3 regions of the Streptomyces sp. NPDC005576 genome follow, and region 2 is predicted to be linked to each of the others. Evidence: riboswitches for the same ligand, from Rfam matches in the RefSeq annotation. Region 2 holds a riboswitch; each other region holds the start of a gene.
The links. A riboswitch is a leader RNA that binds a small molecule or an ion and turns the genes downstream of it on or off. The one in region 2 is predicted to bind thiamine pyrophosphate.
Positions count from the first base shown of each region.

Region 1: it holds a riboswitch for thiamine pyrophosphate, as region 2 does, so the genes downstream of both, ACFYPN_RS21545 (thiamine ABC transporter substrate binding subunit) here and thiC (phosphomethylpyrimidine synthase ThiC) in region 2, are expected to answer to the same signal.
Region 3: it holds a riboswitch for thiamine pyrophosphate, as region 2 does, so the genes downstream of both, thiO (glycine oxidase ThiO) here and thiC (phosphomethylpyrimidine synthase ThiC) in region 2, are expected to answer to the same signal.

Region 1 is NZ_JBIAJC010000011.1:237,365-245,265, reverse strand. It holds gene ACFYPN_RS21555 (ABC transporter ATP-binding protein) at 1-356, opposite strand, end outside; gene ACFYPN_RS21550 (ABC transporter permease) at 359-1,972, opposite strand; gene ACFYPN_RS21545 (thiamine ABC transporter substrate binding subunit) at 2,062-3,153, opposite strand; TPP riboswitch at 3,235-3,351, opposite strand; gene rlmN (23S rRNA (adenine(2503)-C(2))-methyltransferase RlmN) at 3,458-4,564, opposite strand; gene ACFYPN_RS21535 (phosphatidate cytidylyltransferase) at 5,056-6,159, opposite strand; gene frr (ribosome recycling factor) at 6,159-6,716, opposite strand; gene pyrH (UMP kinase) at 6,837-7,610, opposite strand; gene tsf (translation elongation factor Ts) at 7,771-7,901, opposite strand, start outside.
Region 2 is NZ_JBIAJC010000010.1:169,128-177,028, forward strand. It holds gene ACFYPN_RS19585 (DUF5326 family protein) at 107-328, shown strand; gene ACFYPN_RS19590 (helix-turn-helix domain-containing protein) at 777-1,547, shown strand; gene ACFYPN_RS19595 (SsgA family sporulation/cell division regulator) at 1,649-2,086, shown strand; gene ACFYPN_RS19600 (YibE/F family protein) at 2,123-3,454, opposite strand; TPP riboswitch at 3,526-3,658, shown strand; gene thiC (phosphomethylpyrimidine synthase ThiC) at 3,651-5,441, shown strand; gene ACFYPN_RS19610 (MFS transporter) at 5,603-6,853, shown strand; gene ACFYPN_RS19615 (hypothetical protein) at 6,928-7,803, opposite strand.
Region 3 is NZ_JBIAJC010000001.1:350,933-358,833, reverse strand. It holds gene thiE (thiamine phosphate synthase) at 1-642, opposite strand, end outside; gene ACFYPN_RS01605 (Rv2175c family DNA-binding protein) at 721-1,086, opposite strand; gene ACFYPN_RS01600 (NAD(P)/FAD-dependent oxidoreductase) at 1,221-2,462, opposite strand; TPP riboswitch at 2,567-2,678, shown strand; gene thiO (glycine oxidase ThiO) at 2,676-3,920, shown strand; gene thiS (sulfur carrier protein ThiS) at 3,917-4,183, shown strand; gene ACFYPN_RS01585 (thiazole synthase) at 4,186-4,980, shown strand; gene pknB (Stk1 family PASTA domain-containing Ser/Thr kinase) at 5,091-7,085, shown strand; gene ACFYPN_RS01575 (deoxyribonuclease IV) at 7,100-7,901, shown strand, end outside.

The sequences.
Region 1 (7,901 bases), on a different contig from region 2:
ACCAGTTCGAGGAGTTCGGTGACCCTGTGACGCTGGGCGGCACGGTCCACCCCGCGCATCCGCAGCCCGAAGGCGACGTTGGCGGCCACGTCCCGGTGCGGGAAGAGCTGGTGGTCCTGGAACATCAGCCCGAGACCGCGCCGGTGCACCGGGACGTCCGCCTGGTCGGCGCCGTCGAGGAACACCCGTCCGCCGTCCAGCGGCTGGAGCCCGGCGACGACGCGCAGCAGGGTGGACTTCCCGCTGCCGCTCGGGCCGAGCACGCAGACGATCTCGTGGTCGGCGACCGAGAGATCCACCGCGTCCAGCACCGCCCGGCCGCCGAAACGGACCGTGGCCGACTCCAGCTCCAGCATGGTCAGAACTCCCCGGATCGGTCGGTACGGATGTGTTCGAGGAGCAGCAGGGAGACGGCGCACACCAGCATCAGTATGGTGCTGAGGGCCATCGCCTGGCCGTAGTTGAGCTCCCCCGAGCGGCCCAGCAGGCGCGCGACAGCGACCGGCAGGGTGGGGCGGTCGGGTCGGGCGATGAAGACGGTGGCGCCGAACTCGCCGAGCGAGACGGCGAAGGCGAAGCCGGCGGCGACCAGCAGCGCCCGGCGCACCAGCGGGAGGTCGACCTCCCGCCAGGCCCGCAGCGGCGAGGCTCCGAGGACCGCCGCCGCCTCCCGCAGCCGGGCGTCCACCGCCCGCAGGACCGGCAGCATGGTGCGTACGACGAAGGGGACGCCCACCAGCGCCTGGGCGAGCGGCACCAGGATCCACGAGGTGCGCAGGTCGAGCGGGGGTTCGTCCAGCGTGATGAGGAAGCCGAAGCCCACGGTCACCGCGGAGACGCCGAGCGGCAGCATGAGGAGCGCGTCGAAGCCCCGGACCAGCCGTCCGGCCCGTCGGGTGAGCGCGGCGGCGGCGAGCCCTCCGACGACGAGCGAAATGCCGGTGGCGGCGAGGGCGTACTGGAGGGAGTTCCCGATCGCCTCCAGCGGGGCGACCAGGAAGGTCGAGCCGCTCGCCTCCGCGGAGCCAAGGGCCCGGTAGTAGGCGAATCCGTGTCCGCCGGGCTGGTCGAAGGACCGCTCCACGAGCACGCCGAGCGGCAGCAGGATCAGCAGGAGCACGGTCAGCAGGAGAGCGCCGAGGAGGGTCCACTGACCGGCTCCGCGCGGGCGGTGGGAGGTCTGCGCCGGATCCACGAGGCGCAGTGCGGTCTCCCGGCGGCGTACGGTCCGCGCGTGCACGGCCAGGATGGCGCCGACGGCCACGAACTGGACGAGGGTCAGCACCGCCGCGGTGGGCAGATCGAGCAGTTGCGCGGTCTGCCGGTAGATCTCCACCTCCAGCGTGGAGTACGCGGGGCCGCCGAGGATCTGCACGACACCGAACGAGGTGAACGTGAAGAGGAAGACCATCAGGGCGGCGGCGGCCACGGCGGGGGCGAGCGCCGGCAGGGTCACCCGGCGCCAGGCGGCGAACCTGCCCGCGCCGAGCACCCGGGCGGCCTCCTCCTGGCGGGGGTCGAGCTGCGACCAGAGGCCGCCGACGGTCCGGACGACCACGGCGTAGTTGAAGAAGACGTGGGCCAGCAGGATCGCCCAGACGGTGGTGTCGAGGCGTACGCCCCACAGCTCGTCGAGCAGTCCGCCGCGGCCGAGCAGAGCGAGGAAGGCCGTACCGACGACGACGGTCGGCAGGACGAACGGCACGGTGACGACGGCCCGCAGCAGCTGCTTGCCGGGGAAGTCGAGGCGGGCGAAGACGTAGGCGCCGGGGAGGGCGATCAGCAGGGTCAGCGCGGTGGACGCGAACGCCTGCCAGGTGGTGAACCAGAGGACGTCCAGCAGGTCCGCGCGGCCGAGGACCTCGCCGAAGCGCGCGAACTGCCAGCCGTCCTCGGTCTTCAGCCCCCGGGCCACGATCGCGGCGACCGGGTACGCGAAGAACAGTGCGAAAAACGCGACGGGCACGGCCATCAGGCCGAGCCGCGTCGCCAACGAGCGCGCGCCGCCTGCGGTACGGCGGCGCGCGGCGGGGCCCATGGTCTTCGACACTCAGGCCTTCATCACTTCACGACGAGCGAGGTCCACGTCCGGACCCACTGCTCACGGTGGGTGGCGATCTTCGCCGGGGCCACGGTGAAGGGCTTGTCCACGGTGGCGCCGAACTTGGTGTAGACCTCCGGCAGCTTCGTGTCCTCGACCACCGGGTCGACGAACATCTGGAGCGGCATGTCCTCCTGGAAGGTCTTGCTGATCAGGAAGTCCAGCAGCGCCTTGCCGCCCGCCTCGTTCTTCGCCCCGTCCAGCAGGCCGGCGAACTCGATCTGGCGGAAGCAGGTCGAGGTGGCGACACCGGTGGGGGCTTCGGTGGGCTGCGGGTCGGCGTAGTACACCTCGGCCGGCGGGCTGGAGGCGTAACTGACGACGAGCGGGCGGTCGGCATGCGCCTTCTTGCCGCCGGCCGATCCCGAGAACTCCTCGTTGTACGCCTGCTCCCAGCCGTCGACGACCTTCACGCCGTTGGCCTTCAGCTTCTTCCAGTAGTCCTGGTAGCCGTCCTCCCCGGAGTCGGCGATGGTGCCGAGGAGGAAGCCGAGGCCGGGCGAGGAGGTGGCGGCGTTCTCGGTGACCAGGAGGTTCTTGTACGCGGGCTTCAGCAGGTCCGCGAAGGAGCTCGGCGGGTCCAGCTTCTTGTCGGCGAAGTACTTCTTGTCGTAGTTGACGCAGATGTCGCCGGTGTCGACCGGGGTGACCCGGTGCTCGGCGTCGAGCCGGGTGTCGGCCGCGACCCTGCCCAGCCCCTTCGCCTCGTACGGGGTGAAGATGCCCTGGTCGAGGGCGCGGGAGAGCAGCGTGTTGTCGACGCCGAAGAAGACGTCGCCGCGCGGGGAGCCCTTGGTGAGGATCTCCTGGTTGAGGGCCGCGCCGGCGTCGCCGCTCTTGAGGACCTTGACCGTGTAGCCGGTCTCCTTCGTGAACTCCTCGAGCACGTCCTTCGACGCGGTGAAGGAGTCGTGGCTGACCAGGGTGACGGTCTTGGAGCCCTTGGAGGTGCCCGAGCCGAACGTGTCGTCGGAGCTTCCGCACCCGGCGAGCACGGTGACGCCGAGTGCGGCGGCGAGCGCGGTCGCCGCGTACTTCGTCGTGGTGTTCATGTGATTCCTCCTGGAGGTGACCAGGAAGAGACGCGGCCCCGCACGCGCCGGTGGACACCGGAAGCGGGCAGGGCGCAACAGCTTGAGTAAGGTCCGAACTTCCTACCCGGAATGACCCGGGCGAGGTTCAGAGGGTCTGCGGCCATCCGTTCACCGGTGCCGCACTCTCAGCGCTGTGGCGCTCCCCTGTCGGAATATGAAGTTGATGAACGCGGGGCCAGGCTACACGGACCCTGTGCGGGGGCTCTCCCCGGTCAGACCGTCAGCAACGGCCTGACCGCGGTAAATGCCCCACGACACGGACTCAGCGCTCGGAGGCCGCCAGCTGCCCGCAGGCGCCGTCGATCTCCTGGCCGCGGGTGTCGCGGACCGTGACGGGTACGCCGTGGGCCGCGATGGCCTCCACGAACGCCTTCTCGTCCTCGGGACGGGAGGCGGTCCACTTCGAGCCGGGCGTCGGGTTGAGCGGGATCAGGTTGACGTGCACCCGCTTGCCCTTGAGCAGTCGGCCGAGCCGGTCGCCCCGCCACGCCTGGTCGTTGATGTCGCGGATCAGGGCGTACTCGATGGAGATCCGGCGGCCGGACTTCTCGGCGTACTCCCACGCGGCGTCGAGCACCTCGCGGACGTTCCAGCGCGTGTTCACCGGGACGAGGGTGTCGCGGAGCTCGTCGTCCGGGGCGTGCAGCGAGACGGCGAGCCGGCACTTGAAGCCCTCGTCCGCGAAGCGCAGCATCGCGGGCACCAGGCCCACGGTGGAGACGGTGATACCGCGCTGGGAGAGGCCCAGGCCGTCCGGCTCGGGGTCGGTCAGCCGGCGGATGGCGCCGACGACGCGGTTGTAGTTGGCGAGCGGCTCCCCCATCCCCATGAAGACGATGTTGGAGAGGCGCGCGGGCCCGCCCGGCACCTCGCCGTCGCGCAGCGCCCGCATGCCGTCCACGATCTGGTGGACGATCTCGGCGGTGGAGAGGTTCCGGTCCAGACCGGCCTGTCCGGTGGCGCAGAACGGGCAGTTCATCCCACAGCCGGCCTGTGACGAGATACACATCGTCACGCGCTCGGGGTAGCGCATCAGGACGGACTCCACGAGGGTTCCGTCGTGCAGCTTCCAGAGCGTCTTGCGGGTGGTGTCGTCGTCGCAGCTGATGTGCCGGACCACGGACATGAGGTCCGGGAAGAGCGCTTCGGCGAGCTTCTCCCGCGACCCGGCCGGAATGTTCGTCCACTCCGACGGGTCGTGCGCGTACCGCGCGAAGTAGTGCTGCGAGAGCTGCTGCGCACGGAAGGGCTTCTCGCCGGTCGCGGCGACTGCCTCCTTGCGCTCGGCGGGCGTGAGGTCGGCGAGGTGCCGCGGGGGCCTCTTGGCTCCGCGGGGCGCGACAAAGGTGAGTTCTCCGGGCTTAGGCATGGTTCTTCCAGTGTCGCAGACACGCGAAGGTCCCCCCGGTCGTCACGCAGTTCAGGACCCGTGACGACCGGGCGAACCAAGTCGTCGCTCGTGGGCGTCAGAGGCCCCGACGACCCCTGCACGGCCCCCACACGGCCCGGTTCCCTGCAGCCTCGCAGGTCAGGTGCGCCTGGCCGGAGGGAACACCTGGCCGGATGAGACACCGACTCTGCCCCGGGCCGCCTTCCCGCTCCCGGACAGGAGACCCGGAACACTGCCTTCTCACTTCCTGTGAGGAGGTCGTCCCCTTGGGGCAAGTGGGCATTGCCCACTTGCCCCAAGGGCGACAGGGACGCAACGGGAAGGGCCCGCCGTCCTGTGGACGGCGGGCCCCCGGTGCTTGAAGACACAGGTGGAACGGGGTGTGCGGAAGGGCTCCAGCCGACGGAGTACAGCCCGTACGCCGCCGCCGGAACGTATCGCCTGAGGACCTCGGGGCCTCAGGCTCAGCCTCAGCCGCTGCCGACGAACAGCACCAGCAGCAACCAGACGACCGGAGCGGTCGGCAGGAGCGAGTCCAGCCGGTCCATGATCCCGCCGTGACCGGGCAGCAGCGTGCCCATGTCCTTGATGCCGAGGTCCCGCTTGATCATGGATTCGCCGAGGTCGCCGAGGGTGGCGCTGGCGGCGACCGCGAGCCCCAGCAGGAGCCCCTGCCACCAGGAACCGTCGTCGATCAGGAACTGCACGCACAGCGCGCCGCCCACCATCGCGAAGGCGATGGCCCCGAAGAGCCCCTCACGTGTCTTTCCGGGGCTGATGCGCGGAGCGAGCTTGTGCTTGCCGAAGCGCCAGCCGACCGCGTACGCGCCGGTGTCGCTGATCACCGTCAGCAGCAGGAACGTGAGTACCCGCCAGGCTCCGTCGTCCGCGGCCAGCATCAGCGCCACGAACGTCGCCAGGAACGGCACGTAAAAGGTGGCGAAGACACCCGCGGTGACGTCCCGGAGGTACCCCTCCGGCTTCGCGGTCATCCGCCAGACGAGTACGGCCAGCGAGGTGAGCGCCATCGCGATCCAGGCACCTTCGGCGCCCCAGACGTAGCCGGCCACGACCATGGCCGCGCCGCCGACCGCGAGCGGGATGAGCGGAGCCCTGATCGACTTCCGCTCGTCCAGCCGGGAGGTGAGTTCCCAGAGGCCGACCACGACGGCGACGACGACGACACCGACGAAGACGGCCTTCACGACGAACAGCGAGGCGATCACGACGGCACCGAGGCCCACGCCGACCCCTATGGCGGCCCGCAGGTCACGCCCCGCCCGCTTCTTCTGCGGAGGCTGCGGGGCGGGTACGGGCGCCGACGGGGCAGATGCGGGCGCCTGCGGCACCTCGTCGCGGAACAGGGGGCCACTGATGTGCGTGGCGTCCCCGTCCCGGCCGTCGTGGTCGTCTGCGTCGTCTCTACCTGCGTCGGGAGTGTCCGGCACGATGGGCATGGGCCGAGTCTGCTGGGCGCCGTGCGCATCGTGGGCAGGACCCGCCGGAGCGGCCGCGATCTCGGACGTGCCCCAGTAGCCGGCACCCTGCGGGGCACCCAGGGAAGAGTCGTTCATCAGACTTCGAGCAGCTCGGCTTCCTTGTGCTTCAGCAGCTCGTCCACCTGCGTGACGTACTTCGCGGTGGTGTCGTCGAGCTCCTTCTCCGCACGGCGCACCTCGTCCTCGCCGGACTCCTTGTCCTTGACGAGCTTGTCGAGCGCCTCCTTCGCCTTGCGGCGGATGGAGCGGATCGAGATCTTGGAGTCCTCTGCCTTGGTCTTGGCGACCTTGATGTACTCCTTGCGGCGGTCCTGGGTGAGCTCCGGGAAGACCACTCGGATGATATTGCCGTCGTTGCTGGGGTTGACGCCCAGGTCGGAGTCGCGGATCGCCTGCTCGACGTTGCGCAGCGCGGTCTTGTCGAACGGCGTCACCACGGCCATGCGCGGCTCGGGTACCGAGAACGAGGCCAGCTGGTTGATCGGGGTCAGCGCGCCGTAGTAGTCGGCGACGATCTTGTTGAACATCGCCGGGTGCGCGCGGCCGGTGCGGATGGCGGCGAAGTCCTCTTTCGCCACGACGACGGCCTTCTCCATCTTCTCCTCGGCTTCGAGGAGGATTTCTTCGATCACCCTGTGCTCCTGCGTGTCTTGAGTGGGCCCGGCATCGTCATCACCGGGACCTGCGGGTCCTGCGTCACGTCCTCACCTGCACGGTGTCCGACCGGCAGGCCGTTGTCCATCCGTGGGCCGTCAGGCCCGGGTGCTCTCGTCACTCACGAGCGTGCCGATCTTCTCACCGTTGACCGCGCGAGCGATATTGCCTGCGGTGGTCAGTTCGAAGACCAGGATCGGGAGCCGGTTGTCGCGACAGAGTGTGATCGCGGTGGCGTCGGCGACCTTCAGGTCGCGGGCGAGCACCTCGCTGTACTCCAGCGCGTCGAACTTCACCGCACCGGGGTTGGTCTTCGGGTCGGAGTCGTAGACCCCGTCGACCCCGTTCTTGCCCATCAGGAGCGCCTCGGCGTCGATCTCCAGGGCACGCTGGGCCGCGGTGGTGTCGGTGGAGAAGTACGGCATGCCCATGCCGGCGCCGAAGATCACGACGCGTCCCTTCTCCAGATGCCGCACGGCACGGAGGGGAATGTACGGCTCGGCGACCTGGCCCATGGTGATGGCGGTCTGTACGCGCGAGTCGATGCCCTCCTTCTCCAGGAAGTCCTGGAGTGCCAGGCAGTTCATCACGGTGCCGAGCATGCCCATGTAGTCGGACCGGGCCCGGTCCATGCCGCGCTGCTGGAGCTCGGCGCCGCGGAAGAAGTTGCCGCCGCCGATGACGACGGCGATCTCCGCGCCGTCGCGCACCACCGCGGCGATCTCGCGGGCGATGGCGTGCACGATGTCGGGGTCGACCCCGAGTCCGCCACCACCGGCGAACGCTTCGCCGGACAGCTTCAGCATGAAGCGTCCGGGCACCTTCTCGTCGCGCTTGTGGTCAACCTGTTTGGCGTCCGCGCCCTTGTCCATGGAAATTCTCCTCGTGCACATACGAAGAAGGCCATTGCCGGTGGGTCTGGTGTCCCTCAGCGGCAATGGCCTCCTCGTCAGATCTGCGGTCGCTCGGCAGGTGTGCGGCCGACGACTGCATCAGACCCTATCCCGGGTCCACCGCATTCGCGGACGGGACTCAGATGCCGACCTTGATACGCGTGAAGCGCTTCAGGGAGACACCGGCCTCGTCGAGAACCTTCTGGACCGACTTCTTGGCGTCCTTGGCGAAGGACTGCTCCACGACGACGACGTCCTTGAAGAAGCCGT
Region 2 (7,901 bases):
CCACCGCCTCCGCTCTAGCATCGGTATCGGTAACCGGGAGGTCGGGGACCAGGACCGGGGACCCCCGGCTCTACGGGGCAGGGACATGAGAGACGAGGTAGGGACGATGGCGGTCCGGGAGATATTCGCGGGAATGCCCTGGTGGGTGAAGTGGATCGCGGTGCCGGTGATCGCGATCGCCGTGTTCGGCGGACTGATCGCCAGCGTGGTGACCTTCGTGGTCACGCTGCTCTTCAAGGTGTTGCTCTTCGTCATCCTCGTCGGCGGGCTGATCTTCGTCGTGCGGAGGTTCTTCACGTCCTCCTCGGACTCCCGGAGCGACTGGTAGGCGTCGACGCCCGGGCGCGGACCGTCCCCGGGCGCGGACCGAGCAGCGCCCGGACCGCCCAGTGCCTGGACCGTCCGCGTACGGACCGTTCCGCGTACGGACCTCAGCGCCTGGGGAAAACCCCTGCAGGCCCACGCGCGCCCACGCAAGGTCCCCACCCACGCACGATCCCCACGCAAGGCCACCCGAAAAGCGTCGCGCCCCGCAGGATGGTCACGGAGCGTCGCGTGGATTAGCCCGGCAGAGCTAAGCGGGGCCCGAAACCGCCCCACGAATGGCCCCGGCGGCTACAGTGACGCTTCGCTGCCGCCGCCTGGTAAGTACTGTCCGTCACCATCCTGACCCATGGTTCCGCGACAGTCGAGTGTGCGCCCCGGGCTCGCGGCACGCCCGTGGGGGCGGCCTCCACGGGAGGGCTGACCGCCCGTCACCATGCCTGGGGGTGACCGTGACCACGGCATCGACCACCACTGTCCCGACGCTGATCGGTTCGGTCCAGCGGGCCCTGAGACTGCTGGAGGCGGTGGGCGCCCATCAGGCCGGCGCTCCCGCCAAGCAGTTGGCGCGGGAGGCGGGGCTGCCCCTGCCGACCACCTATCACCTGCTGCGCACCCTGGCCCACGAGGGTTATCTCCGCCGGGAGAACGGTGTCTTCGTCCTCGGCGCCGCCGCCGAGCGGATGTCCGGCCTGGCGGCCGAGGAGAGCAGGCGCGGCAGGCTCAACGACTCCCTCGTGCGGTGGTGCGACGAGTTGGGGGCCCCGGTGTACTGCGCGGTCTACCGTGAGGGAGAGATCGAGCTGGTCGCCGTGGCGGACTCCGCCGAGACGCCGGCCGTGGACGAGTGGGCCCCCTTCGCGGAGACCGGCCACGCGCACGCCCTGGGTCAGTGCCTCCTCGGTCAGCTCGACGAGGAGTCACGTGAGGACCATCTGCTCCGCCATCCGGTGCGTCCGCTGACCCGTTACTCAGTGCGAGATGGGCCGGTCCTACTTGAGCGATTGCGTTCGATGGAGCGTATGAAACCTGTCATTGAGCGACAGGAGTACGCACTGGGAACCGTCTGTGCCGCCATCCCCATCACCGCAGGTTCGGTCGTCGCCGCGATGGCCATTTCTCTACCCCTGGACCGACAGGACCAGTTGCTCCCCGCAGTCGAACAACTACGTGCCGAAGTGGCACGGCTCTTGCGTTCGTTCGTGTTCTCTATCAGTATCTGAAAAATCACTCCTTGTGATCTGCTATCGCGTGCACCACGATGGCGTCAATAGGGCCACGGGGGATCATTCCTGGCCAGATTCATCTACTGCGGGGTTGAACGATGCGCGAGTCGGTTCAAGCAGAGGTCATGATGAGTTTCCTCGTCTCGGAGGAGCTCTCGTTCCGTATTCCGGTGGAGCTCCGGTACGAGGTGAGCGATCCGTACGCGATCCGGATGACCTTCCATCTGCCGGGTGACGCCCCTGTCACCTGGGCTTTTGGTCGTGAGCTCCTGCTCGACGGCCTCAACAGCCCAAGCGGCGACGGCGATGTGCACATCGGCCCGACCGAACCCGAGGGCCTCTGTGACGTGCACATCCGGCTCCAGGTCGGTGCGGACCGGGCCTTGTTCCGAGCCGGGACGGCACCGCTCGTCGCGTTCCTCGACCGGACGGACAAGCTGGTGCCACTGGGGCAGGAGCACACGCAGGGTGACTTCGACGGGAATCTCGAAGAGGCGCTCGGCAGGATCCTCGCCGAGGAGCAGAACGCGGGCTGACAGGCTGTCAGCCCGTCAGCTTTTGGGTCCTCGCGCTCATGCCTTGCGGCGGCGGCCCCTCCCGGTCCGTACGGGTGCAGGAGCTTTGGCTTCCGCGCCGAGCCCTGTGCGGTCCGCGGACACCACCAGAGCGGCGAGCACCGTCGTGACGGGCACCGAGGCGACCAGTCCGATCGAGCCGACGAGAGTGCGGACGATCTCCGCCGCCACCAGCTCACTGTTGGCGACCGTGCCCACGCTGCTCTGCGCGATGGAGAACAGCAGCAGCAGTGGCAGCGCCGCGCCCGCGTAGGCGAGCACCAGGGTGTTGACCACCGAGGCGATGTGGTCGCGCCCGATCCTGATGCCCGCCCGGTAGAGCCCGCGCGCCCCCGTGGCCGGGTTCGCCTGGTGCAGCTCCCACACCGCCGACGTCTGTGTGACCGTCACGTCGTCCAGGACCCCGAGCGAACCGATGATGACACCGGCCAGCAGCAGGCCGCTCATGTCGATGTCCGGATAGAGGCCGTGGATGAGGCCGGTGTTGTCGTCGGTGTTGCCGGTCAGCCCCGCCCAGTCGATGAAGACCGAGCCCAGCAGCCCGATCAGTACCAGCGAGATCAGCGTGCCGATGACCGCCACCGAGGTGCGGGCGGTCACTCCGTGGCAGGTGTACAGCGCGATGAGCATGATCGCGCTGGCCCCGACCACCGCCACGAGCAGCGGGTTGGACCCCTGCAGGATCGCCGGGAGGATGAACAGCGTCAGCACGGCGAAGGACACCGCGAGCGCCACGAGCGCCATCACCCCGCGCAGCCGCCCCACCACCACCACGGCGACGGCGAAGAGTCCCGCCAGCAGCGCCATCGGAAGCTTCCGGTCCACATCGGTCACCGAGTACTGCAGATCGTGCGGAGCGTCCGGCGCGTAGGCGAGCACGACGCCCTGGCCCTCGCTCAACTGCCGTGACGCGTCCGGCTGGATGATCTCGGCGAACCTGCGTCCCTCGTCCTTGCCGCTGGTCACCTCGATGGTGGCCTTCTTGCAGTCGCCGGTCTCCCCGGCCGCGCCGGCCGGGCCGGAGCCCGTCGACGCACCGCCCGTGGCGGGGACCTGGGCCGCGTTGACGTCCGCGCAGTTCACCCGGTCCACCCGCACCACCTCTCCCTGCTCGGTCTGCCGGTCGAAGCCCACACCGGTCCGCTCGTGGGCGGGTGTTCCGCCGGGCCAGAGCACCACCAGGCCGACGACCACCGCCGCCGCGAAGGGGATCAGCACACAGGCGATGACCTTCCGCAGATGGGTGGAGACGGGCGCCGCGGGGCCATGGCTGTGGGTATGGCCGTGCGAGGGGTCCTGGGGTTCGGGCCGGTCCTGGGAGGAGTTCACCGGGCGATCATCCCAACTGCGGCGGAGGCCCCCTGTTCAGCACGGCCGGGCGGGCGCTAGCGTGGTGGCACCTTTGCACACGCGGGAGCTCGGAGCACCGGGCTGAGAGGGCGCTGACCTCGTGAATCCTCACGGGACAGGCTGCGCCGACCGCCGAACCTGTTACCGGGTAATGCCGGCGTAGGGAGTAGGTCTCATGACCACATCGGACGCACGCACGCCTGCCTCCACGACGAACGAGAGCGTCGGGGCGAGCAAGTCCATCGGCTGGCACAAGGGATACGTCGAGGGCTCGCGCCCCGGCCTCCGGGTGCCGGTCCGTCAGGTGCACCTGACCAACGGCAAGGACGTGACGCTCTACGACACGTCCGGTCCGTACACCGATTCCGCGGTCACGACCGACGTCCGCCGGGGCCTCGCCTCCGTGCGCGGCGGCTGGATCGAGGACCGGGGCGACACCGAGGAGTACGAGGGGCGCCCGGTCCGTCCGGAGGACGACGGCCGCCCGCCCGCCTCCCGCGACGGCCTGCGCAACCTCGACGCGGTCTTCCCCGGCGGCGCGCGCAGGCCCCGGCGCAGCCGCGACGGACGCCCCGTCACCCAGCTCGCCTACGCGCGGCGCGGGGAGATCACCCCCGAGATGGAGTACGTCGCGATCCGGGAGAACGTCGCCCCGGAGGTCGTCGTCGAGGAGATCGCGGCCGGCCGGGCGGTGCTGCCGGCCAATGTGAACCACCCGGAGATCGAGCCGATGATCATCGGCAAGCGGTTTCTGGTGAAGGTGAACGCGAACATCGGCAACTCGGCCGTGGCCTCCTCCATCGAGGAGGAGGTGGACAAGATGACCTGGGCGACCCGGTGGGGCGCCGACACGGTCATGGACCTGTCCACCGGCCGCAACATCCACACCACCCGCGAGTGGGTCCTCCGCAACTCCCCCGTGCCCATCGGTACCGTCCCGCTCTACCAGGCACTCGAAAAGGTGGACGGCCGGGCGGAGGAGCTGACCTGGGAGATCTACCGGGACACGGTCGTCGAACAGGCCGAGCAGGGCGTGGACTACATGACGGTGCACGCCGGGGTGCGCCTTCCGTACGTCCCCCTCACCGCGCGCCGGAAGACGGGCATCGTCTCCCGGGGCGGCTCGATCATGGCGGCCTGGTGCCTCGCGCACCACAAGGAATCGTTCCTCTACGAGAACTTCGAGGAGCTCTGCGAACTCCTCGCGACGTACGACGTGACGTACTCGCTCGGGGACGGACTGCGGCCGGGGTCCATCGCCGACGCCAATGACGAGGCCCAGTTCGCCGAGTTGCGCACCCTCGGCGAGCTGAACTCGATCGCCAAACGGTACGGCGTGCAGACGATGATCGAGGGGCCGGGGCACGTCCCGATGCACAAGATCAAGGAGAACATCGACCTCCAGCAGGAGATCTGCGAGGAGGCGCCGTTCTACACCCTCGGCCCGCTGACCACCGACGTCGCACCGGCGTACGACCACATCACCTCCGGTATCGGAGCGGCGATGATCGCCTGGTGGGGCACGGCGATGCTCTGCTACGTGACCCCCAAGGAGCATTTGGGGCTGCCCGACCGGGACGACGTGAAGACCGGGGTCATCACCTACAAGATCGCGGCCCACGCAGCCGACCTGGCCAAGGGGCACCCGGGTGCGCAGGACTGGGACGACGCGCTGTCGGACGCACGGTTCGAGTTCCGCTGGGAGGACCAGTTCAACCTGGCGCTCGACCCGGACACCGCACGCGCCTTCCACGACGAGACGCTGCCCGCCGAACCGGCCAAGACGGCGCACTTCTGCTCGATGTGCGGACCCAAGTTCTGCTCGATGAAGATCAGCAGAAGCATCACCGAGCAGTTCGGCGGCGAGGAGGCCGCCACCCCGGAGGAGATCGAGGCCGGGATGCTGGAGAAGTCGAAGGAGTTCGCGGCCTCGGGCAGCCGCGTCTACCTTCCGCTCGCGGACTGAACCGTCGGAGGGCCGCCCGGCACCCCCGGTGAGGAGGGCGGGCGGCGGCTTCTCGGGGCGCCCACGGTCACCCGGCGATGGCCGGGACGGGTCGGGAGGCGGTGGGACGGGTGTGCGCGCCCCGGGTGGTGTCCGGTGGACACCCCCTGGGGTGACCCGTCATGACACCTTCCCCGGCCCGGTTACCCCTCCGGCGGAACCGACGGTTCGCCCTGCTCGTCGCCGCCCGGTTCGTCTCGATCCTGGGCAACGGATTCGCCCGGGTGGCACTGGCCTTCGCGGTGCTGGCACTGTCCGGGAGCGGTCCCGGCCGGCTCTCCCTGGTGCTGGCCTGCCAAGCCCTGCCGCAACTGGTCTTCGTCCTGGTCGGAGGGGTGGTCGCGGACCGGACGTCGCGGTCCCGGCTGATGGTGCTGGCCGATGTCGCCGGCGCCGCCGCCTACGCCGGTCTGGCCGCGATGGTGCTGACCGGCCACGCCCCCCTGGGGGCGATGTGCGTGTTGGCGGTGCTGACCGGTACGGCCACCGCGATGTTCGCGCCGGCCATGGACGGGGTGGTCCCGCTCGTGGTCCCCGCCGACCGCCTCCAGGAGGCCAACGGGCTGCTGCGCGTCGGTTCCCACGGGGCGTTGCTGCTGGGCCTCGCCCTGTCCGGAGTCACCGTCGCGTTCGTCGGCGCGGGGTGGGCGCTCGCGCTGAACGCCGCTTCCTTCGTCGTCAGCGCGGCGCTGACGGGTGGGCTGCGCCTGGCCGGCCGGCCGCGCGGAGGTTCCTCCGGGTGGACCGATCTGCGCGAGGGCTGGACGGCGTTCGCCGGCCGGCAGTGGCTCTGGGCGGTCGTGGCGCAGTACACCTTCGTGGTGGCCGCGCTCAACGCCACGCTGGGCGTGCTCGGTCCGCTGGTGGCGGAGGAGGAGTTCGGCGGTGCGCGGGCCTGGTCGGTCCTGGTGGCCGCCCAGGCGCTGGGCATGATCGCCGGGGCCGGGGCGTCGGCCCGTCTGCGGGTGGGGCGCCCCGTCCTCGTCGCGGTCCTCGCGACCTTTCCCCTCGCCGCTCCCCTCGCGCTCCTCGGCGCTCACGCGCCGCTCGCCGTGATCGCGGCGGCCATGTTCTGCGCGGGGGTGGCGGGTGACGTCTTCGCCGTGCTGTGGTCCACGACCGTGCAGCGGGAGATCCCGGAGGACACCCTTTCGAGGGTGAGTTCGTACGACCTCTTCGGTTCGCTCGCCTTCGCCCCGCTCGGGCTGCTGGTCGCGGGTCCGGTCGCGGCCGCGGTGGGACCGGGACCGGCGTTGTACGGCTGCGCGGTTCTGGTGGTGCTGGCCACCGCGGGAGCTCTGCTCTCGCCCCAGGTACGAGGGTTGAGGGCGTCGGGTCCCCAGGGGCAGGTGGCGGTGGCCGAGGCGGGCTGAACCGGAGGCGGGATGCGGTGCGGCGCCCCGGTCGCCAGGTTCCCGCGGCCCGGCCGCTCATGGCCGGACGCCGGCTATCCGTCTTTCGGACCGCCGGAGCCCGCACCGCCGGAGCCCGGACTCGGAGAGCCGGGGCTGTCGAAGCCGGGGCTGTCGAAGTCCGGGCTGCTGAAATCCGGGCTGGTGAAGGAGGGCCGAGGGCTCTGGCGCGAGCCGTCCCGCGGGTTCGAGAAGTCGGGGCTGCTGTAACCGATCTTCGGGATGCGGTTCGGTGACGGCCGGGGGGCGCGGGCGGCCGGTGCGGCGGACGGGTCGTCCAGCGCGTCGCGCAGGAACGGGAGGATGCCGCGTTCCAGCAGGGCGTGGCGCCAGGCTTCCCGGGCCCTGGCGATCTCCTCCGGCACGTCGTCCTCCGCCATGGCGACGGCCAGCTCGTTGGAGCTGTTGCGGAGCGCCGTGACCAGCAGTCCGACGGCGGCGGCGAGTATCGCCAGAGCGGCGAGCGCGGCGAAGAGCCAGCCGGCGGTGATCAGCGGGCCCGCGATGGCCGCGGAGCTCACCGCCCGGAGGAGATAGCCGATCAGCAGGAAGATCACCGCGGCGGAACCCGCGAGGAGCGGCGCGAGCACGGTGACGACCGCGCCGACCCCGACGCCCTCGCCGGGGCGGTCGGGCGAGTCCCGCACCTCGTCGGAGTCTTGGTCGGCGTCCCCGGTCGGGACCCGGAGTTCCCCGCGCGCCTTCACGTAGTGCTCGTACTCGGTGGCGGCTGCCGCGGTGATCAGCGCGGTGGCGCTCAGCGCCATGGTCCGCAGCTGTTCCCGGTTGAGCCGTTCCCCGACGCCGTCCAGATCCGGCCGTTCGTGCGCGTGGCGCAGCGCGTCGCCGAGGATTCGCTCGTACTCGGGCCCGTCCTCGGCCAGCAGGTGCGGAGCGCTTGTCATCTGCATCCCCCGATGCTCCGTGGCGCCCGGAAACCCGCGCACGGCGGGGCGTCTCGGACGAAACGGAGGAGAGCCTGCTACTGATACGCCGATGGTAGAGCGCC
Region 3 (7,901 bases), on a different contig from region 2:
GCGCTCGCGGATCCGCTTCGCCAGGCCGGCGGCGGCCGCGGCCGGGTCGTCGGCCTCGGTGAGCGCGCGGACCACCACGACGCGCCGGGCCCCGGCGTCCAGCACCTCGTCGAGATTGCCCGCGTCGATGCCGCCGATGGCGAACCACGGGCGGTGCCCGCCGAGGGAGGCGGCGTACCGCACCAGACCGAGGCCGGGCGCGTGGCGGCCGGGCTTGGTCGGGGTGGGCCAGCAGGGGCCGGTGCAGAAGTAGTCGACGCCGGGCTGTGCGACGGCCGCGTCCACTTCGGACTCGGCGTGGGTGGAGCGGCCGATCAGCGGAGGCTCGCCGATGATCGCGCGGGCCGCGGGGACCGGCAGGTCGCCCTGGCCGAGGTGGAGCACGTCGGCGCCGGAGGCGTGGGCGATGTCGGCGCGGTCGTTGACGGCGAGGAGTGTGCCGTGGCGGGCGCAGGCGTCCCGGAACACCTGGAGGTGCTCCAGCTCCTCCGCGGCTTCCATGCCCTTGTCGCGCAACTGGACGATGTCCACTCCGGAGCCGAGCACCGCGTCGAGGAATTCGGGGAGGTCCCCCTGGCGCCTGCGGGCGTCCGTGCAGAGGTAGAGACGGGCGTCGGTGAGCAGGTGGCGCGGCGTGGGCATCAAGGTTCCCCCCAGGTGGGTCACGTGGTCGCGGGCCGCGGGAAGCACGGCCCGCGACCACGTGTGCGGTCGTCTCGGTCAGACGGCGAGCGCCTGGGCGCGGCGCTTCACCTCCGTCCCGCGATTCTCGCTCAGCGCCTGCGCGGGGGTGCCGGGCAGGCTCGGGTCGGGGGTGAAGAGCCACTCCAGCATCTCTTCGTCGGAATAGCCGTCGTCCCTCAGGAGGGTCAGGGTCCCCGCGAGGCCCTTGACCACCTTGTCGCCGTCGATGAAGGCGGCAGGCACCTGGAGCGTCCGGTTCTCACCGCGGCGCACCGCGATCAGCTGGCCTTCCTTGACCAGCTGCCGCACGCGCGTCACCTCGACGTCGAGGAGTTCCGCGATGTCGGGGAGGTGGAGCCAGGCGGGGACGAGAGCATCGATCTTTGCGTCAATCCGGTTCACGAGGACAAGCGTGCCATCTGGGACCGACAGCTGGAAGCCGGGCCGACCGTACGGACCACGTCGCAGGGCGTCCCCGCAGGTCGCGCCCGGGTTCGGAGCGGCCCGGCCGGGCGCGCACGACCCCGCGCCGGGGCTCAGCGGACGGCGGACTTCAGGGGTACGGCCGGGTCGGCGGCCCGCTCGGGGTCGAGGGTCCGGCCGGAGGTGACGAGCTTGCGCCCCTGGGTGAGATCGCGCGGACGGCCGACCGCCAGCAGGGCGACGAGCGCGCCGTCGCGCAGCCAGAGCACGGTCCACTCCTCGTCGGCGGGGTCGCCGCGCCACAGCAGGGTGTCGGCGTCCGCGTGGTGCCCGGCGTACTGGACGAAGCGGCCGAACTGCTCGGACCAGAAGTACGGCACCGGGTCGTACGGCTCCGGTTCTGCGGCCTTTGCCCCTCCCGTCCGTGCGATGCCCGCCGCGACGGTGCGCGGGCCCTGGAGCGCGTTGTCCCAGTGGTGGACCAGGAGACGTGCGCCGTAGCGCGCGGAGGGGTACGAGGCGCAGTCCCCGACCGCGTACACCCCGGGCGCGGAGGTGCGCAGGGCGGCGTCCGCGATGACCGATCCGTCCGGGCCGAGCGCGACGCCCGAGCCGGCGAGCCAGCCGCTGGCGGGGCGGGCGCCGATGCCGACGACCACCGCGCCGGCCGGGAGCCGGCGTCCGTCGGCCAGGATCACGGCGCCGGGTTCGACGCGGTCGACCCGGGCGCCGGTGAGGAGCGTGGCACCGGCGTGCGCGTACCAGTCGGCCATGGGTGCGGTGACCTCGGCGGGCAGCACCCCGGCGAGCGGGCGGGCGGCGGCCTCCACGACGGTGACCGCGCAGCCGGCCGCACGGGCGGCGGTGGCGAACTCGGCGCCGATCCAGCCCGCGCCGACCACGACGACGTCGTGGCGCCCGGCGAGGACGGGCCGCAGCCGCTCGGCGTCGTCCAGGGTGCGCAGCAGGTGGACGCCGGGAACCCCTTCGGAGCCGGGCAGCGTCAGCGGTTCGGCCCCGGTCGCGAGGACCAGCACGTCGTACGGCACCGGGCCGTCCGGGGTGTCCACCTCCCGGTCGGCGGGGCGCAGGCCGTCCACGGGGAGCCCGAGGCGCAGACGGACGTCGAGCGCCTTGAAGTCGATGCCGAACGCGGAGTGTTCGGCGGTGCCGAGCAGGACGGCCTTGGAGAGCGGCGGCCGGTCGTAGGGCTGGTGGGGCTCCGCGCCGATCAGGGTGACGGGCCCGGTGTACCCCTCGTCCCGCAGTGCCACGGCGGTCCGCACGCCCGCCATGCCCGCTCCGACGATGACGACGCCGTGCTCCGGCGCCCGCTGGTCGCTCTCTTCGCTCACGTACCCACCCTAAGCACCTGACGCTCCATCACGTCACGGGGTCCGGTGCCCTCCGCGGCGGCTCCTTCGTACCGCGCGGGCGGCGGGGTCTAGGGTGGCTGCGCGAAGACACTCGCGGGAGCCCGGACGAACCGGGCTGAGAGGGAGGCTGGCGGCCTCCGACCGTACGAACCTGATCCGGGTCATGCCGGCGAAGGGAGGGGCTGGACACCCATGCGTGCATCACAGGAATCGTCCTCCGCCGCGAGCGGGGGCACCACGGGCGGGGGCACGGGAGACGCGGGCCGCCGGGGGCCCGCGTACGACGTGCTCGTCGTCGGGGGCGGCATCATCGGCCTGGTCACCGCCTGGCGGGCGGCGCAGGCGGGACTGCGGACGGCGGTCGCCGATCCGGAACCGGGCGGCGGGGCCGCGCGGGTCGCGGCCGGGATGCTGGCCGCCGTCACCGAACTCCACTACGGCGAGCAGATGCTGCTCGGGCTCAACCTCGCCTCCGCCGCCCGCTACCCGGATTTCGTGGCGGAGCTGGAGGCGGCGAGCGGCCGGGACACCGGCTTCCGCGCCTGCGGCACCCTCGCGGTGGCGCTCGACTCCGACGACCGGGCGCACCTGCGCGAACTGCACGCCCTCCAGGAGCGGTCCGGGCTCGACTCGCAGTGGCTGTCGGGGCGCGAGTGCCGGCGGCTGGAACCGATGCTGGCGCCGGGTGTGCGGGGCGGGCTGCGGGTCGACGGCGACCATCAGGTCGACCCGCGCCGGCTGGCGACCGCGCTGCTGACGGCCTGCGAGCGGGCCGGGGTGGTCTTCCACCGCAGCCCCTGCGAGCGGCTGGAGGTCGCGCGCGGCCGGGCGGCCGGGGCGCTGCTCGCGGACGGCACCGCGGTCTCGGCCGGCCAGGTCGTGCTGGCCGCCGGCAGCCTCAGCGGCCGGCTCGCGGGGCTGCCGGAGGGCGTCGCCCCGCCGGTGCGCCCGGTGAAGGGCCAGGTGCTGCGGCTGACCGTGCCGCGTGCGTACGCCCCCTTCCTCAGCCGGACGGTGCGCGCGGTGGTGCGGGGTCAGGACCTGTACCTCGTCCCGCGCGAGAACGGCGAGCTGGTCGTCGGTGCGACGAGCGAGGAGATGGGCTGGGACACCACGGTGACGGCCGGCGGGGTGTACGAGCTGCTGCGCGACGCCCACGAGCTGGTGCCGGGCATCACCGAGCTGCCGCTCACCGAGACCCTGGCCGGGCTGCGTCCCGCCACCCCGGACAACGCGCCGGTGCTCGGCCCGACCGCCCTGCCGGGGCTGCTGGTCGCCACCGGCCACCACCGCAACGGGGTGCTGCTGACCCCCGTCACCGGCGACGCCATGGCGCACGCGCTGACCACCGGCGAACTGCCCGAGGTGGCCCGCCCGTTCGCGCCGGGCCGCTTCACCACCCCCGTCGCCCCCGCACGCGAGGAGCAGTACGCATGACCGATCCGGCCGTCCCGACCGACCTGACCGATCCGACCGGCCTGACCGCCCCGACGGCCAGAGTGCCCGTCTCCGTCAACGGTGACCCGCGCGAGCTCCCGCCCGGGACCACCCTGGGCACCCTCGTGGCGTCCCTGACCCGCGCGTCCTCGGGGGTCGCCGCCGCCGTCAACGAGAGTGTGGTGCCGCGCTCGGCCTGGCACACCACCGCCCTCGCCGGGGGCGACCGCGTCGAGGTCCTCACCGCCGTACAGGGAGGCTGACCATGTCCGACGACCTCTTCCGCCTGGGCGGACTGGAGTTCTCTTCCCGGCTGATCATGGGCACCGGCGGCGCCCCCAGCCTGGACGTGCTGGAGCGGGCGCTCATCGCCTCCGGCACCGAGCTGACCACCGTCGCGATGCGGAGGCTGGACCCGACCGTGCGGGGTTCGGTCCTCTCCGTGCTGGAGCGCCTCTCCATCCGGGTACTGCCCAACACGGCGGGCTGCTTCACCGCGGGTGAGGCGGTGCTGACCGCCCGGCTGGCCCGCGAGGCCCTCGGTACGGAGTGGGTCAAGCTGGAGGTGGTGGCCGACGAGCGGACCCTGCTGCCGGACCCGGTCGAGCTGCTGGACGCGGCGGAGATCCTCGTCGACGACGGGTTCACCGTGCTCCCCTACACCAACGACGACCCGGTCCTCGCGCGGAAGCTGGAGGACGTGGGCTGCGCGGCGGTCATGCCGCTCGGCTCCCCCATCGGCTCCGGTCTCGGTATCCGCAACCCGCACAACTTCGAGCTGATCGTGGAGCGGGCCGGGGTCCCGGTGATCCTGGACGCCGGGGCGGGCACCGCCTCGGACGCGGCACTGGCGATGGAACTGGGGTGCGCGGCCGTGATGCTCGCCTCGGCGGTGACCCGGGCGCAGGAGCCGGAGCTGATGGCGTCGGCGATGCGGCACGCGGTGGACGGCGGGCGTCTCGCCCGGCGGGCGGGCCGCATCCCCCGCCGCCACTTCGCCGAGGCCTCCTCCCCGGTGGCGGGACGCGCGGTCCTGGACCCGGAGCGCCCGGCGTTCTGACCCTCCGGCGCGGGGAACGCGGACCCCGGTTGTCACGGCTCGGCTGCGATACGGCCCCGGGCCCGCTCCGGGGCGCCCGGGGCGCCGGCGGCGCCTCGTAGACTCGTCCGGTGGACACCACCCTCCAGGACCCGCTGCTCGGACGGCTGCTCGACGGCCGCTACCGCGTCGAGGCACGCATCGCGGTGGGCGGGATGGCCACGGTCTACCGGGCCGTGGACATCCGGCTCGACCGGGTGCTCGCCCTCAAGGTGATGCACCCCGCGCTCGCCGCGGACGTCTCCTTCGTCGAACGCTTCATCCGTGAGGCGAAGTCGGTGGCACGCCTCGCGCACCCCAACGTGGTGTCCGTCTTCGACCAGGGCGCCGAGGGCGCCTACGTCTACCTCGCCATGGAGTACGTCGCGGGCTACACGCTCCGTGAGGTGCTGCGGGACCGCGGGGCCCTCCAGCCGCGTGCCGCGCTCGACATCCTGGAGCCGGTGCTGGCCGCGCTGGGCGCCGCGCACCGGGCCGGGTTCGTGCACCGCGACATGAAGCCGGAGAACGTCCTGATAGGGGACGACGGCTGGGTGAAGGTCGCCGACTTCGGGCTCGTCCGCGCGGTCGGCACCGCCACCGACACCACCGGCTCCCTGCTGGGCACGGTGTCCTACCTCGCCCCGGAGCAGATCGAGCACGGCACGGCGGACACCCGCTCGGACGTGTACGCCTGCGGTGTCGTGCTGTACGAGATGCTGACCGGCACCAAGCCGTACACGGGCGAGAACGCCGCGCAGATCATCTACCAGCACCTCCATCAGGACGTCCCGCCGCCGTCCGCCACCGTCCCCGGGCTCTCCCCGGCGCTGGACGCGCTGGTGGCGGCGGCCACCGCGCGCGACGCCCGGGTCCGCGCGCAGGACGCGGTGGTGCTGCTCGCCGCGACCCTCGAAGCGCGGGCCCTCCTCAGCGACGCGGAGCTGGACGCGGTACCGCCGCAGGCGCTCCCCCCGGCGAGCGCCGGTGCGGCCGACCCCTCAGGTGTCTCCGGTGTCTCCGGTGTCTCCGGTGTCTCCGGTGCGGAGGACCGTACGAGCGTGCTGCCGCGCGCGGTGGCCGAGGACCGGGGCACCACCCACCGGACCAGCCGGCTGGAGATGCCCGCCACCGCCTCCGCCTCGGTCGCGCCCGGCCGGCCCCGGCGGTCCGCACGGACGGGACGCTCCGGCGGCACCCCGCGCCGCGGGGTCTACGCCGTGATCACCGCCCTGGTGCTGGTACTGCTGGCCGGGGGCGGCGTCTGGTACATCAATTCGGGCCAGTTCACCCAGGTCCCCTCGCTCCTCGGCCAGACGCAGGAGGCCGCCGAGAAGCGGCTGGGTGACGCCGGGCTCGATGTGAAGTCCGTCGCCAAGGCCTACAGCGACACGGTCGACCGGGGCTCCGTGATCAGCACCGACCCCGCGCCCGGCGACCGGGTCCGGGGCAACGAGTCGGTGAAGCTGGTCGTCTCGCGCGGCCCGGAGATCGTGAAGGTGCCCGATGTGGCGGGTACCTCACTGACCGACGCGCGCCGGGCGCTGAAGGAGGCCGGCCTGGCACCGGGCATGGTGACCAGGGAGTTCAGCGACGACGTCGGGCGCGGCGAGGTGGTCCGTACGGACCCCGGCGCGGGCGAGGAGCGTCACCCCGACTCCGCCGTGGCGCTGGTCGTGAGCAAGGGCTCCCCGGTTGAGGTACCGGACGTCTCCGGGCTCTCCGTGGAGGACGCCACCGACGCCCTGGACGAGGAGGGGCTGAAGGCCGAGGTACGGCCGGGCCGGATCAACTCCTCCGAGGTGGCGGGCGACGTCGCCGAGCAGACGCCGGACCCCGGCGCCGAGGCGGCCGAGGGGGACACCGTCCAGCTCACCGTCTCCAAGGGCCCCCGGATGATCGAGGTACCGGACGTCACCGGCAAGGACGTGGACGAGGCGCGGGAGATCCTGGAGGACGCCGGGTTCGAGGTCGAGGTCGACCGGCCGTTCCTCTCCTTCAGCGACACCGTCGCGAGCCAGTCCGTCGACGGCGGCGGCCGGGCGGCCGAGGGATCGGCCATCACCATCAGGACCAAGGGACTGTGACCGTGCGCAATCCTGTGCGCAACCCGGTGGGCGGACACGTCCCGGTGGCCGGCGGGCTGGTGAAGACCGGCCTCGGCCACGCCGACGAACTGGCGGCCGAGGCCATCCAGATCTTCGTGGCGAACCCGCGCGGCTGGGCCACCCCGGCCCGGAAGCCCGACCAGGACGAGCTGTTCCGCAAGGAGTGCGAGGCCCGGGGCATGCCGGTGTACGTGCACGCCCCGTACCTGATCAACTTCGGCTCGCACACCGGGGCGACGGTGGAGAGGTCCGTGGATTCCCTGCGGCACTCGTTGCGCCGGGCGCGCGAGATCGGCGCGCTGGGCGTCGTCGTCCACACCGGCTCGGCGACGGGCGGCCGGCCCCGGGAGGTGGCGCTGGCGCAGGTGCGCACCCACCTGCTCCCGCTGCTGGACGAGCTGACCCACGACGACGATCCCGATCTCCTGCTGGAGTCCACCGCCGGGCAGGGGTTCTCGCTCTGTTCGCGCACCTGGGACTTCGGCCCGTACTTCGAGGCGCTGGACTCCCACCCCAAGCTGGGTGTCTGCCTGGACACCTGCCACATCTACGCGGCGGGCCACGACCTGGCCGGCCCGTCCGGGATGCGGCAGACCCTGGACCTGCTGGTGGAGACGGTCGGCGAGGGGCGGCTGAAGCTGATCCACGCCAACGATTCCAAGGACGTGGTCGGCGCCCACAAGGACCGGCACGAGAACATCGGCGCGGGCCACATCGGCGTGGAGCCGTTCCGGGAGATCTTCACCCACCCGGCGACGGCCGGGGTGCCGCTGATCATCGAGACGCCGGGCGGGA